Regions from separate parts of the Nonomuraea sp. NPDC049421 genome, predicted to be linked through region 2. Evidence: riboswitches for the same ligand, from Rfam matches in the RefSeq annotation. Region 2 holds a riboswitch; the other holds the start of a gene.
The links. Region 2 has a riboswitch for S-adenosylmethionine ahead of thrC (threonine synthase). Riboswitches for the same ligand answer to the same signal wherever they lie in the genome.
Positions count from the first base shown of each region.

Region 1 (5,640 bases), on a different contig from region 2:
AGCGGGCTGGTCGGCTCGGGGCCGTGCGGCTTCCATTCGAGGATGGTGAACGCCCAGTGCCAGACCACCACGACGATCAGGCTGAGCGCCCGCAGCCAGTCGACGTATTTGTCCCGTTGTTGACCGCTCACTTGTCGATGTCACCCACGACGAAGAACATCGAGCCGAGGATGGCCACCATGTCGGCCACCAGGTGCCCAGGCAGCATCTCCCGCAGCACCTGGATGTTGCTGTAGGACGCAGAGCGCAGCTTGAGCCGCCACGGCGTCTTGTCGCCCTTGGAGACCAGGTAGTAGCCGTTGATGCCGAGCGGGTTCTCGGTCCACGCGTACGTGTGACCCTCCGGCACCTTCAGCACCTTCGGCAGCCGCTGGTTGATCGGCCCAGGCGGCAGCGAGCGCAGCCGTTCGACGCAGATCTCGGCCAGGTCGAGCGAGACCTTGAGCTGGTCGAGCAGCACCTCGAAGCGCGCGTGGCAGTCGCCCGCGCCCCGCGTGACGACCTTCACCGGCAACTCCCCATAGGCCAGGTACGGATCGTCGCGCCGCAGGTCGATGTCCACCCCGGAGGCACGGGCGATGGGGCCGCTGACGCCGTACTGCAGGATCTGCTCCCGCGTCAGCACCCCCACCCCTTTGGTGCGGGCGATGAAGATCTCGTTGTGCAGGATGAGGTTCTCGATGTCGGGCACCCGGCGGCGGGTCTCCGCGACGGCCGCCGACACCCGGTCGAGCCAGCCCAGCGGCAGGTCCTCCTTGAGCCCGCCGACCCGGTTGAACATGTAGTGCATGCGCCCGCCGGAGATCTCCTCCATGACGGCCTGGATGCGCTCGCGCTCGTTGAAGGAGTAGAACAGCGGCGTCATCGCGCCCAGCTCAAGTGGGTAGGAGCCGAGGAACATCAGGTGGTTGAGCACCCGGTTGAGCTCGGCCAGCAGCGTGCGGGCCCAGACCGCGCGCACCGGCGGCTCCATGCCCAGCATGCGCTCGGCCGCGATGACCACGCCCAGCTCGTTCGCGAACCCCGACAGCCAGTCGTGCCGGTTGGCGAGCATGATGATCTGACGGTAGTCGCGCACCTCGAACAGCTTCTCCGCGCCCCGGTGCATGTAGCCGATGATCGGCTCGGCGGTGGCGATGCGCTCGCCGTCGAGCGTCAGCCGCAGCCGCAGCACGCCGTGGGTGGACGGGTGTTGGGGCCCGATGTTGAGGATCATGTCCTCGGTGGCCAGCTCTTTCGCGCCCGCGCCGATTCCGACCACACGTTCCGTCATACGGCCATGCTGCCACCGTCGTCGCTGGTGATCCAGCTAGGGGGTTGGTCAAGAGATGGCATGCGATGACATCCCATAGCCGGACAGGGGGAGGAATAGCTGGAACGGGGGGAGATAGGACCATGAAGAGAGTTCTCTTCGACATCGCGGCCCTGATCGCGCGCATCATCACCGGCGTGATCTTCGTCGCGCACGGCTGGCAGAAGTGGCAGGGCGGGCACTCCGCGACCGCGAGCGGATTCGGCGAGATGGGCATCCCGATGCCCGAGCTGGCCGCCGGGTACGCCATGGTCGTCGAGCTCATCGGCGGGGTGCTGCTGATCATCGGGCTGGCGGTCCGCCCTGTGGCGCTGCTGCTGCTGGCCAACATGCTGGGCGCGATCATCTTCGCGCACTGGGGCAGGGGCGTTTTCGTGGGCGAAGGCGGCTGGGAGTTCGCGGCGGCGCTCGCGGCGCTCTGCCTGCTGTTCCTGGCGCTGGGCGGCGGGCGCATCGGGATCGACGGCATCCTGTCGTCGATGTTCCGGCGGAGGCACGACCGCCGGGCCGCCGAGGAGGACCTGGTGTCGTACCGGCCGAACAGGACCGACACCACCACCGGCACGACCGGCTCCTACGGCGGCACGGACACCGGCTCCTACGGCGGCACGGACACCGGCTCCTACGGCGGGCCCACCACGCCCTCGCGGTCCGCCACCGAGGAGCCGCCCGACGTCCCCAGGCAGCCGGGCGCGCCCCAGCAGGAGCCGCGGCAGAGCCGGCTCAACGACGAGGACATGCGGGAGATCGACTCCCTGGTCGCCGACGAGCCGCCCCAGCACCGCAAGCCACCGAACCGCTGAAGCCGGGCGAACAGGCCGCTCAAAAGGGCCGCCCGGAAAGGACGCCCGGAAAGGCCGCCCAGTACAGCCGCTCGGTAAGGCCGCTGAGCGTCGGTCAGCAGGCGACCAGGTCGCTCAGGGCCGACACCAGCCGGTCCACGTGCTCCTGCGTCGTGCCGATGCCGATCGAGGCCCGGACGGCGGACGCGGTGCCGTCCTCGCAGCCGCCGTCGGAGGCGCCCAGCAGATGACGGACGAACGGGTGCGCGCAGAACTTCCCGTCGCGCACCCCGATGCCGTACTCGCCGGACAGCACCTCGGCCACCTCCCGTGCCGAGTACCCGGCCACGGTGAACGACACGATGCCGACCCGGGGATGGTCGGGGCCCCACAGGGACAGCTCGCGTACCCCGTCGATGGCGGCCAGCCCGGACCGGAGCCGCGCGATCAGCCGCTCCTCCTCGCGCACCAGCTCGGTCCAGCCGGTCGCGGTCAGCGCGTCGCAGGCCGCGGCGAGCGCGATGGCGCCCAGCACGTTGGGGGTGCCCGCCTCGTGGCGCGGCTCGGGGTCGTCGTGCCACTGGACGTTCGCGGCGCTCTCGCCGACCGAGCGCACCGCGCCGCCGCCCTTGAGGTACGGCTCGCCGTCGGCCAGCCAGTCCCGCCGCCCGACCAGCGCCCCCGCGCCGAACGGCGCGTACAGCTTGTGCCCCGAGAAGGCCACGTAGTCGAGGTCGAGCGCGGTCAGGTTGAGCCGCCGATGCGGTACGAGCTGCGCCGCGTCCACCAGGATCCGCGCGCCGTGCCGGTGCGCGATGTGGGCCAGGGCGGCGATGGGCCACAGCTCGCCGGTGACGTTGGAGGCGGCGGTGACGACGAGCAGCTTGGGCCCTTCGATGGCGGCGAGCGTCTCGTCGGCGGCGCGCACGGCCTCCCCGGGGAAGGCGGGCGGGGCCAGCCGGACCGCGTTCGGCCAGGGCAGCAGAGAGGCGTGGTGCTCGGTGTCGAAGACGACCGTGGTGGTGCCCTCGGGCAGGCAGCCGGCCAGCAGGTTCGTGGCGTCGGTGGTGTTGCGGGTGAAGATCACCGCGTCGTCGGGGCGGGCGCCGACGAAGGCGCGTACGGTGTGGCGGGCCTGCTCGTACCGGGCGGTGGTGAGCTGGGAGGCGTAGCCGGCGCCGCGGTGGACGCTGGAGTAGGCCGGGAGCGCGGCGGTGACGGCGGCGCTGACCGGCTCGAGACAGGGGGCGCTGGCGGCGTAGTCGAGGTTGGCGTAGCCGACCAGGCGGCCGCCCTTGACCGGCACTTCGAGGTCGGCGCCCAGGACGGCGGGGATCGGCCGGGCCTGTGTGGCGGGCGCCGGCGTCTCCTCGGCGGCACGGGCGTTGCTGAAGATCGTCAGAGTGGACACGGCGAACCTCCTCGGGGTCATCGGACCCCTGGAAGCAGCCGAGGAGCCCGCGCTTGCCCGCCACACCTCGTGACGGACCAGGTCTTCACCCGGGGCACCCCGCCGCGGACGCGAGGGTTGCCGGCCAGCTAGCCGGGGCTTGACGCTGGCACTCATGACCTACGAGGGGAACTATAACCGACACCCGGGCGGAAATCGCAAGCCGCGAACTTCTGCGGCCCTCGGCTCGTTGCTACCGGAAACCCGCCTGCCCTCAAGTCATGGAGGTACTCGATGCTCGACTGGGTGGCCGATCCGCAGATCTGGATCGGCTTCTTAACCCTGGTCGCCCTGGAGATCGTGCTGGGGATCGACAACATCATCTTCATCTCCATCCTCGCCGGGAAGCTGCCACCCGAGCAGCGCGACCGGGCCCGCGTGCTCGGCCTGGGCGCGGCACTCGTCAGCCGGCTGCTCCTGCTGCTGGGGCTGTCGTGGGTGGTGCAGCTCACCGCGCCGTTGTTCGAGGTCTTCGGTCATGAGATTTCGGGACGTGACCTGATCCTGCTGCTCGGCGGCCTGTTCCTGCTGGGCAAGAGCGTCACCGAGATCCACCACAACATGGAGGCGCCCCACGACAAGGACGGCAAGAAGGCCGCGGCCGTCTCCTTCACCTCGGTGATCCTGCAGATCATGGTGCTGGACATCGTGTTCTCGCTCGACTCGGTGATCACCGCGGTCGGCATGGTGGACGAGCTGGGCGTCATGATTGCGGCGGTCGTCGTGGCCGTGGTCGTGATGTTGTTCGCCTCGGGGCCGATCAGCCGGTTCGTGGACAGCCACCCCACGATCAAGATGCTGGCGCTGGCGTTCCTGGTGCTCATCGGCGTGATGCTCGTCGCCGAGGGCCTCGACCAGCACATCCCCAAGGGCTACATCTACTTCGCGATGGCGTTCTCCGTCGTGGTCGAGCTGCTCAACATCCGGGTGCGGAGCAGGAATGCGAAGAGGGAGGCGTCCGCTTCTAAGATGAAATAGTGGGCTTTGATCCTTGGAATCCGGAATTTGTGGCGTACCCGTACCGCGTCTACGACGAGCTGCGGCGCGAGGCGCCCGTCAGCTACTTCGAGCCGACGGGCCAGTGGCTGATCTCCCGGCACGCCGACGTCAACGCGCTGCTCAGGGATCGCCGCCTGGGCCGCTCGTACCTGCACGTGGCCGGGCACGAGGAGTTCGGCAGGTCGCCTGAGCCGGAGTTCCAGGAGCCGTTCTGGCGCGTGATCAGGGCGGGCATGCTCGACGTGGAGCCGCCGGTGCACACGCGGTTGCGCCGGCTGGTCTCCAAGGCGTTCACGCCGCGCATGGTCGAGTCGCTGCGGCCGCGCGTCAGGGCGATGGCGGGCGAGCTCGTGGATGCGTACGTGGAGAAGGGCGGCGGCGACCTCATCGCCGAGGTCGCCGAGCCGCTGCCGGTCACCGTCATCGCGGAGATGCTCGGCATCCCCGACGGCGACCGCCACCTGCTGCGCCCCTGGTCGGCCGACATCTGCGGCATGTACGAGCTCAACCCCACCCTGGAGGCCCAGCACACCGCCGTACGCGCGGCCACGGAGTTCTCCGGCTACCTCAAGGCGCTGGCCGCCGACCGGCGCGCGAACCCCGGTGACGACCTCGTCAGCGCGCTCACCCAGATCGGCGAGCTGACCGAGGACGAGCTGGTCGGCACCTGCGTGCTGCTGCTCAACGCCGGTCACGAGGCCACCGTGAACGTGACGGGCAACGGCTGGTGGTCGCTGTTCCGCAACCCGGCCGAGCTGGCCAGGCTGCGCGCCGACCGCTCGCTGCTGCCCACCGCGGTCGAGGAGCTGATGCGGTGGGACACGCCGCTGCAGATGTTCGAGCGGTGGGTGCTGGAGGACATCGAGGTGCACGGCGTACGCATCCCGCGCGGCTCGGAGGTGGCCCTGCTGTTCGGCTCGGCCAACAGGGACCCCGAGGTGTTCGCCGACCCTGACCGGCTCGACGTGGGCCGCGCCGACAACCCGCACATCTCCTTCGGCGCCGGCATCCACTTCTGCCTGGGCGCGCCGCTGGCCAGGATCGAGCTGGCGGAGTCGTTCGGCGCCCTGCTCGACCGCACGTCGAAGCTGGAGCTG
Region 1 is NZ_JBFAQA010000034.1:69,654-75,293, reverse strand. Features, by position in the region: gene AB0K18_RS41325 (acyltransferase) at 1-131, opposite strand, end outside; gene AB0K18_RS41320 (NADH-quinone oxidoreductase subunit D) at 128-1,273, opposite strand; gene AB0K18_RS41315 (DoxX family protein) at 1,396-2,115, shown strand; gene AB0K18_RS41310 (aminotransferase class V-fold PLP-dependent enzyme) at 2,210-3,505, opposite strand; SAM riboswitch class IV at 3,550-3,665, opposite strand; gene AB0K18_RS41305 (TerC family protein) at 3,779-4,522, shown strand; gene AB0K18_RS41300 (cytochrome P450) at 4,552-5,640, shown strand, end outside.
Region 1: it holds a riboswitch for S-adenosylmethionine, as region 2 does, so the genes downstream of both, AB0K18_RS41310 (aminotransferase class V-fold PLP-dependent enzyme) here and thrC (threonine synthase) in region 2, are expected to answer to the same signal.

Region 2 (5,640 bases):
CGATCGTGGACGATCCGGCGGGCGCCGTGATCGGGCTCGACTTCGACGGCACCCTGTCGCCGATCGTGCCCGACCCCGCCCAGGCCGTGATCCATCCGAAGGCGCCCGGCGTACTCGCCGAGCTGGGCGCCCGCGTCCGAGCGGTGGCCATCGTGACCGGCAGGCCCGCGGCCACCGCGCTGGAGCTCGGCCCCGGCCTGGCCGACGTGCCCGGCCTGGTGGTGCTCGGCCACTACGGCTTCGAACGCTGGGAGGACGGCCGCGTCTCCGCGCCCCCGCCGCCGCCCGGCGTCCCCAACGCGGAGGCCGAGCTGCCGCTGCTGCTCGAATCGCTGGGCGTGCGGGGCGTGCGCGTCGAGGACAAGGGGCGGGCCGTGGCCGTCCACACGAGGCGCAGCCCCGACCCCGAGGGCGCGCTCGCCGCGCTGCGCGAGCCGCTCGCCAAGCTGGCCGACAAGCACGGGCTGGTGATCGAGCCCGGCCGCATGGTGCTGGAGCTGCGGCCGCCCGGCATGGACAAGGGCCACGCGCTCGGCCTGTTCCTCACCGAGCGGGAGGCGCGCTCAGTCATGTTCGTCGGCGACGACCTCGGCGACCTGGCGGCGTTCGACGCCGTACGCGCCTCGGGGCTGCCCGGCGTGACCGTGTGCAGCGGCTCGACCGAGGTCACCGCGCTCGCGGAGCGCGCCGACCTGGTGGTGGACGGCCCCGACGGCGTGGTGCGGCTGCTGGAGGAGCTGGTCTCGGCGATCAGCCCCTCGTGACGCGTCAGGCCAGCGCTTCGAGCTGGGCGGCTAGCCACTGCTGCGGTGGCAGCGCGGTCGCGGCGGCGCGCAGCTTGTCGCGGCGGCTGCGCCGCTCGTCCTCCGGCATGACCAGCGCCTCGTGCAGCGCGGCCGCGGTGCCGCTGATGTCGTACGGGTTGACGAGCAGCGCGTGCTGGCCCAGCTCGGCCGCGGCGCCCGCCTCCCGCGACAGCACGAGCGCGCAGTGCGGCGACAGCACGGGGCCCTCCTTGGCGACCAGGTTCATGCCGTCGCGGATGGGGTTGACCAGCAGCACGTCGGCCATCCGGTACGCGGCCAGCGAGCGCGGATAGTCGTCGTTGACGTTGAGGATGAGCGGGTCCCAGTCCTCGGTGGCGTACTCGTCCTCGATCTCCTGGGCGCAGCGCTGCACCGACGCGGTGTACTCGCGGTATTCGGGCAGGTCGTGCCGGCTGGGATAGGCGAAGGCGAGGTGCACCACGCGGCCGTGCCACTCGGGGTGGGCGGCGAGGAACTCGCGGTAGGCGTTGAGCCCGCGCACGATGTTCTTCGACAGCTCGGTGCGGTCGATGCGGACGATCAGCCTGCGCCCGCCGACCTGCTCCCTGAGCGCCGTCATGTGGGACTCGACGTCGGGCTCGCAGGCCCGCTCCCACAGCGCGGCGCCGTCCACCCCCAGGCTGTGGACGCCGATGCGGGTGCTCCTGCCGGCGTGGGTGACGCTGCGCCCGACGCGGTCGGCCTCGGCGCCCAGCAGCCGCTCGCAGCAGTCCATGAACGCCTGCGCCCACCGGTCGGTGAGGAAGCCGGCGTGGTCGGCGCCCAGGATGCCTTCGAGCACCTCCTTGGCGACGTCGTCGGGCAGCAGCGAGAAGTATTCGGGCGGCGCCCACGGGGTGTGGCTGAAGTGTGCGATGCGCAGGTCGGGCCGTTCGGCCCTGAGCATGGCGGGGGTCAGCGTAAGGTGGTAGTCCTGCACCATCACGCGCGCGCCGTGGCCGGCCTCCTCGGCGAGCGCCAGCGCGAAGGCGCCGTTGTAGTCGCGGTATGACTCCCACTCGCGCTCGAACCTGGTGCCGAAGTTGGGCGAGTTGGGGATGTCGTAGAGCAGATGGTTGACGAACCACAGGGTCGAGTTGGCCACCGCGTTGTAGGCGCGGTGGAAGGTGGCGGGCGGGATGTCGAGCATGCGCATCGGGCCCGTGTCGTAGCCCGCGTGGTCGACGCGGCCGCCGCCGGCCTGCCGCACTGCGCTGCGGTCGCCGTCGGACAGCGCCGCGCAGACCCACAGCACGCCGTCGCCCTTGGCCACGCCCGACAGGCCCGACACGAGACCGCCGCCGCCGCGCTTCATGGTGAGTTCGCCGTCGTCGGAGACGGTGAAGGAGACCGGCCCTCTGTTGGAGGCCAACAGCACGCTGTTCATCTAGGCTCCTTTCGATCATAGGATCCCAGCTATGGCGCTTGATGAGCTAACCGAGGAACTCGCCCGCTCAGCCGCTGCCGGAGATCATCGCGCACTCGGCGAGCTCCTGGCGCGGATAGAGCCCGATGTGATGCGGCACTGCGCCCGAATCCTGCCTTATCACCAGGACGCGGAGGAGGCCTCGCAAGATACGTTGCTGGCCGTGGCGCGTAACATCGGGCGGTTCGAGGGGCGCGCCAGGTTCAGTACATGGCTGCACATCGTGACGGCCAACTGCGCGCGCACGACGTACCGGTCGCTGAAGCGGCGGGCGGCCGAGCAGAGCTCGGACGAGCTGCCGATGCAGAAGCCCGACGTGCGGCGGGTCAGCGTGATCGCCGGCTCGCGGCTCGACCTGCTCGACGCGATGGAGGCGCTGGAGGCCGACAAGCCCGATCTGGCGCAGGCGCTGGTGCTGCGCGACATCGTCCAGCTCGACTACAACGAGGTGGCCGAGCAGCTCGGCATCCCGCTGGGCACCGCGAAATCCCGCATCCATCAGGCGCGCAAGTATGTGCAGGGTGTGCTGGGCGAGGACTACCGCTGAGACCACCCGTCTCACATGGTGAGACGGGTGGTAATTGCAGCCACTTAAGCGGGTAGAGTCCGTTTCAACAACTTCATATTGCTCATCCAGAGGGGTGGAGGGACCGGCCCTGCGAAGCCCCGGCAACCCTCCCGGCTTTCGACTCGCGACCAGGCGAGGCCGACCGGGACAAGGTGCCAATTCCGGTTCGCGGTCAAGGTGGCCGCGGGCGAAGATGAGGGAAGGCCTCGCTTCATGTCGCTTGACTTTGGTCCTGCCACCGCTCTGTCCTGCCGCGAGTGCGGCGCGCGTTACCCGCTGGGTCCCAGCTTCGCGTGTCAGGAATGTTTCGGGCCGCTCGAGGCGGCCTACGACTTCGGCCAGGTGACCCGCGAGCAGATCGCATCGGGTCCGGCCAACATCTGGCGTTACCGGGCGCTCCTTCCGGTGCCGGCGAACGTGACCGAAAAGCCGAATATGAACCCCGGCTGGACGAAATTGGTCAAGGCCGGAAACCTCGGCCGAACGCTCGGCATCAAGTCCCTTTACGTGAAGGACGACTCCGGCAATCCCACCCACTCCTTCAAGGACCGGGTCGTCGCCATGGCCGTCGAAGCGGCCAGGAACTTCGGTTTCCACACGCTTTCCTGCTCCTCCACCGGCAATCTCGCCGGCGCCGTCACGGCCGCCGCTGCGCGGGCCGGGCTCGACGCGTGCGTGTTCATCCCGGCTAACCTGGAGCAGGCGAAGATCGCCATGGCGCGGGTCTTCGGCGGGAAGCTCATCGGCATCGAGGGCACGTACGACGACGTCAACCGGTTCTGCTCCGAGCTCATCGGCGACCCGCTGGGCGACAAGTGGGGATTCGTCAACGTCAACCTGCGGCCCTACTACGCCGAGGGCTCCAAGACGCTCGCGTACGAGATCGCCGAGCAGCTCGGCTGGCGGCTGCCCGAGCAGATCATCATCCCCATCGCCTCCGGGTCCCAGCTCACGAAGATCGACAAGGGCTTCAAGGAGCTGGTGAAGCTGGGGCTGGTCGAGGACACCCCGTACAAGATCTTCGGGGCGCAGGCGGCCGGGTGCTCGCCGGTGTCGACCGCGTACAAGGCGGGGCACGAGGTCGTACGACCGGTCAAGCCCGACACCATCGCCAAGTCCCTGGCCATCGGCAACCCGGCCGACGGCCCGTACGTGCTGGACATCGCCCGGCGCACCGGCGGGGCCGTCGAGGACGTCACCGACGCCGAGATCGTGGCCGCCATCAAGCTGCTGGCCTCGACCGAGGGCGTCTTCGCCGAGACCGCGGGCGGCGTCACCGTCGGCGTGCTGAAGAAGCTCACCGAGAACGGCGTGCTCGACCCCGACGCCCTCACCGTGGTGCTCAACACCGGTGACGGGCTCAAGACGCTCGACGCGATCAGCGACGACGCCGCACCCACGGCCGTGATCCGGCCCTCTCTCGACGCGTTCCGCGCGACTGTCTGACAACCAGGAAAGGCGACTTAAACCATGAGCGTTTCTGTGCGGATTCCCACCATTCTGCGCACCTACACCGGGGGCAACGCGGAGGTCAGTGGCGAGGGCGCGACGCTTCGTGACGTGCTCATCAAGCTCGACGCCGACTACCCGGGCATCGGCGCGAGAATTCTGGATGAATCGGGCAAGATTCGTCGTTTCGTCAACGTTTACGTGGGGGAAGAGGACGTCCGTTTCGCCGAGGGCCTCGACACTCCCGCCCCTGAGGGCACGCAGATCTCCATCATCCCGGCGGTCGCCGGCGGCTGAGTGTCGCGGCTCACATCCAGAAGGCGCCCCTTGTGGGCGCCTTCTCCTTTTCCGGGCCTAATTCAATGTTGAACCAGGTTCGGGAAGAAGAAATAGGCAGTTCCCAGATTGACTCTGTTGCCAAACCCCTCCCCACAGGTATGGTCGAGGGCGATCGTCCGGCTGATTTTCTGTTAAGTCGGGCGATTACAGGTCTCGCGGAGGAATGGGCGAGATCTGGGAGACCAGTAAGAGGAGTCGGAAGTGGCGCAGGGCACCGTCAAGTGGTTCAACGCGGACAAGGGCTACGGCTTCATCGCGGTAGACGGTGGTAAGGATGTATTCGTCCATTACTCAGCGATCATGATGGACGGGTACCGATCTCTCGAGCAGGGACAGCGCGTCGAGTTCGAGATCACGCAGGGCCAGAAGGGACCGCAGGCGGAGTCCGTCCGAACGGTCTGATCGACATCCTGGTATGCACCGGGCGGGTTCGCACGGCAGCGCAGTCCGTGCGAGCCGTCATCTCTCTTTCGTCGACTCGCGTACGGTGGGCCGCCCAGGGCGGCTCGCCGTACCGGCGTACTGACTGACCTGGGCGGAAACGTGGGGCAGATGGGCGTTCGCTTGCACTCGACAGGGTAGAGTGCTAAACAGTTCGTTGGCACTCTGTGCAGCAGAGTGCCAACACCGGATCGGGACGATGGGGTCTGCCGAAGGAGATGCTGACCCATGCCGTCGCGGGCGTCGGCTCGGTCCACGACAAGCCACCCTGCATCTGGGAGGTCTAGCCTTATGGCAGCCAAGATGATCGCGTTTGACGAGGACGCCCGGCGCGGTCTCGAGCGCGGTATGAACCAGCTCGCCGACGCCGTCAAGGTGACCTTGGGTCCCAAGGGCCGCAACGTCGTGCTGGAGAAGAAGTGGGGCGCTCCCACGATCACCAACGACGGTGTGTCCATCGCCAAGGAGATCGAGCTCGAGGACCCCTGGGAGAAGATCGGCGCCGAGCTGGTCAAGGAGGTCGCGAAGAAGACCGACGACGTGGCTGGTGACGGCACCACCACGGCCACCGTGCTCGCCCAGGCGCTGGTGCGCGAGGGCCTGCGCAACGT
Region 2 is NZ_JBFAQA010000011.1:267,103-272,742, reverse strand. Features, by position in the region: gene otsB (trehalose-phosphatase) at 1-764, shown strand, start outside; gene AB0K18_RS21060 (trehalose-6-phosphate synthase) at 769-2,193, opposite strand; gene AB0K18_RS21055 (RNA polymerase sigma factor) at 2,225-2,779, shown strand; SAM riboswitch class I at 2,859-3,000, shown strand; gene thrC (threonine synthase) at 3,014-4,246, shown strand; gene AB0K18_RS21045 (MoaD/ThiS family protein) at 4,271-4,546, shown strand; gene AB0K18_RS21040 (cold-shock protein) at 4,790-4,990, shown strand; gene groL (chaperonin GroEL) at 5,321-5,640, shown strand, end outside.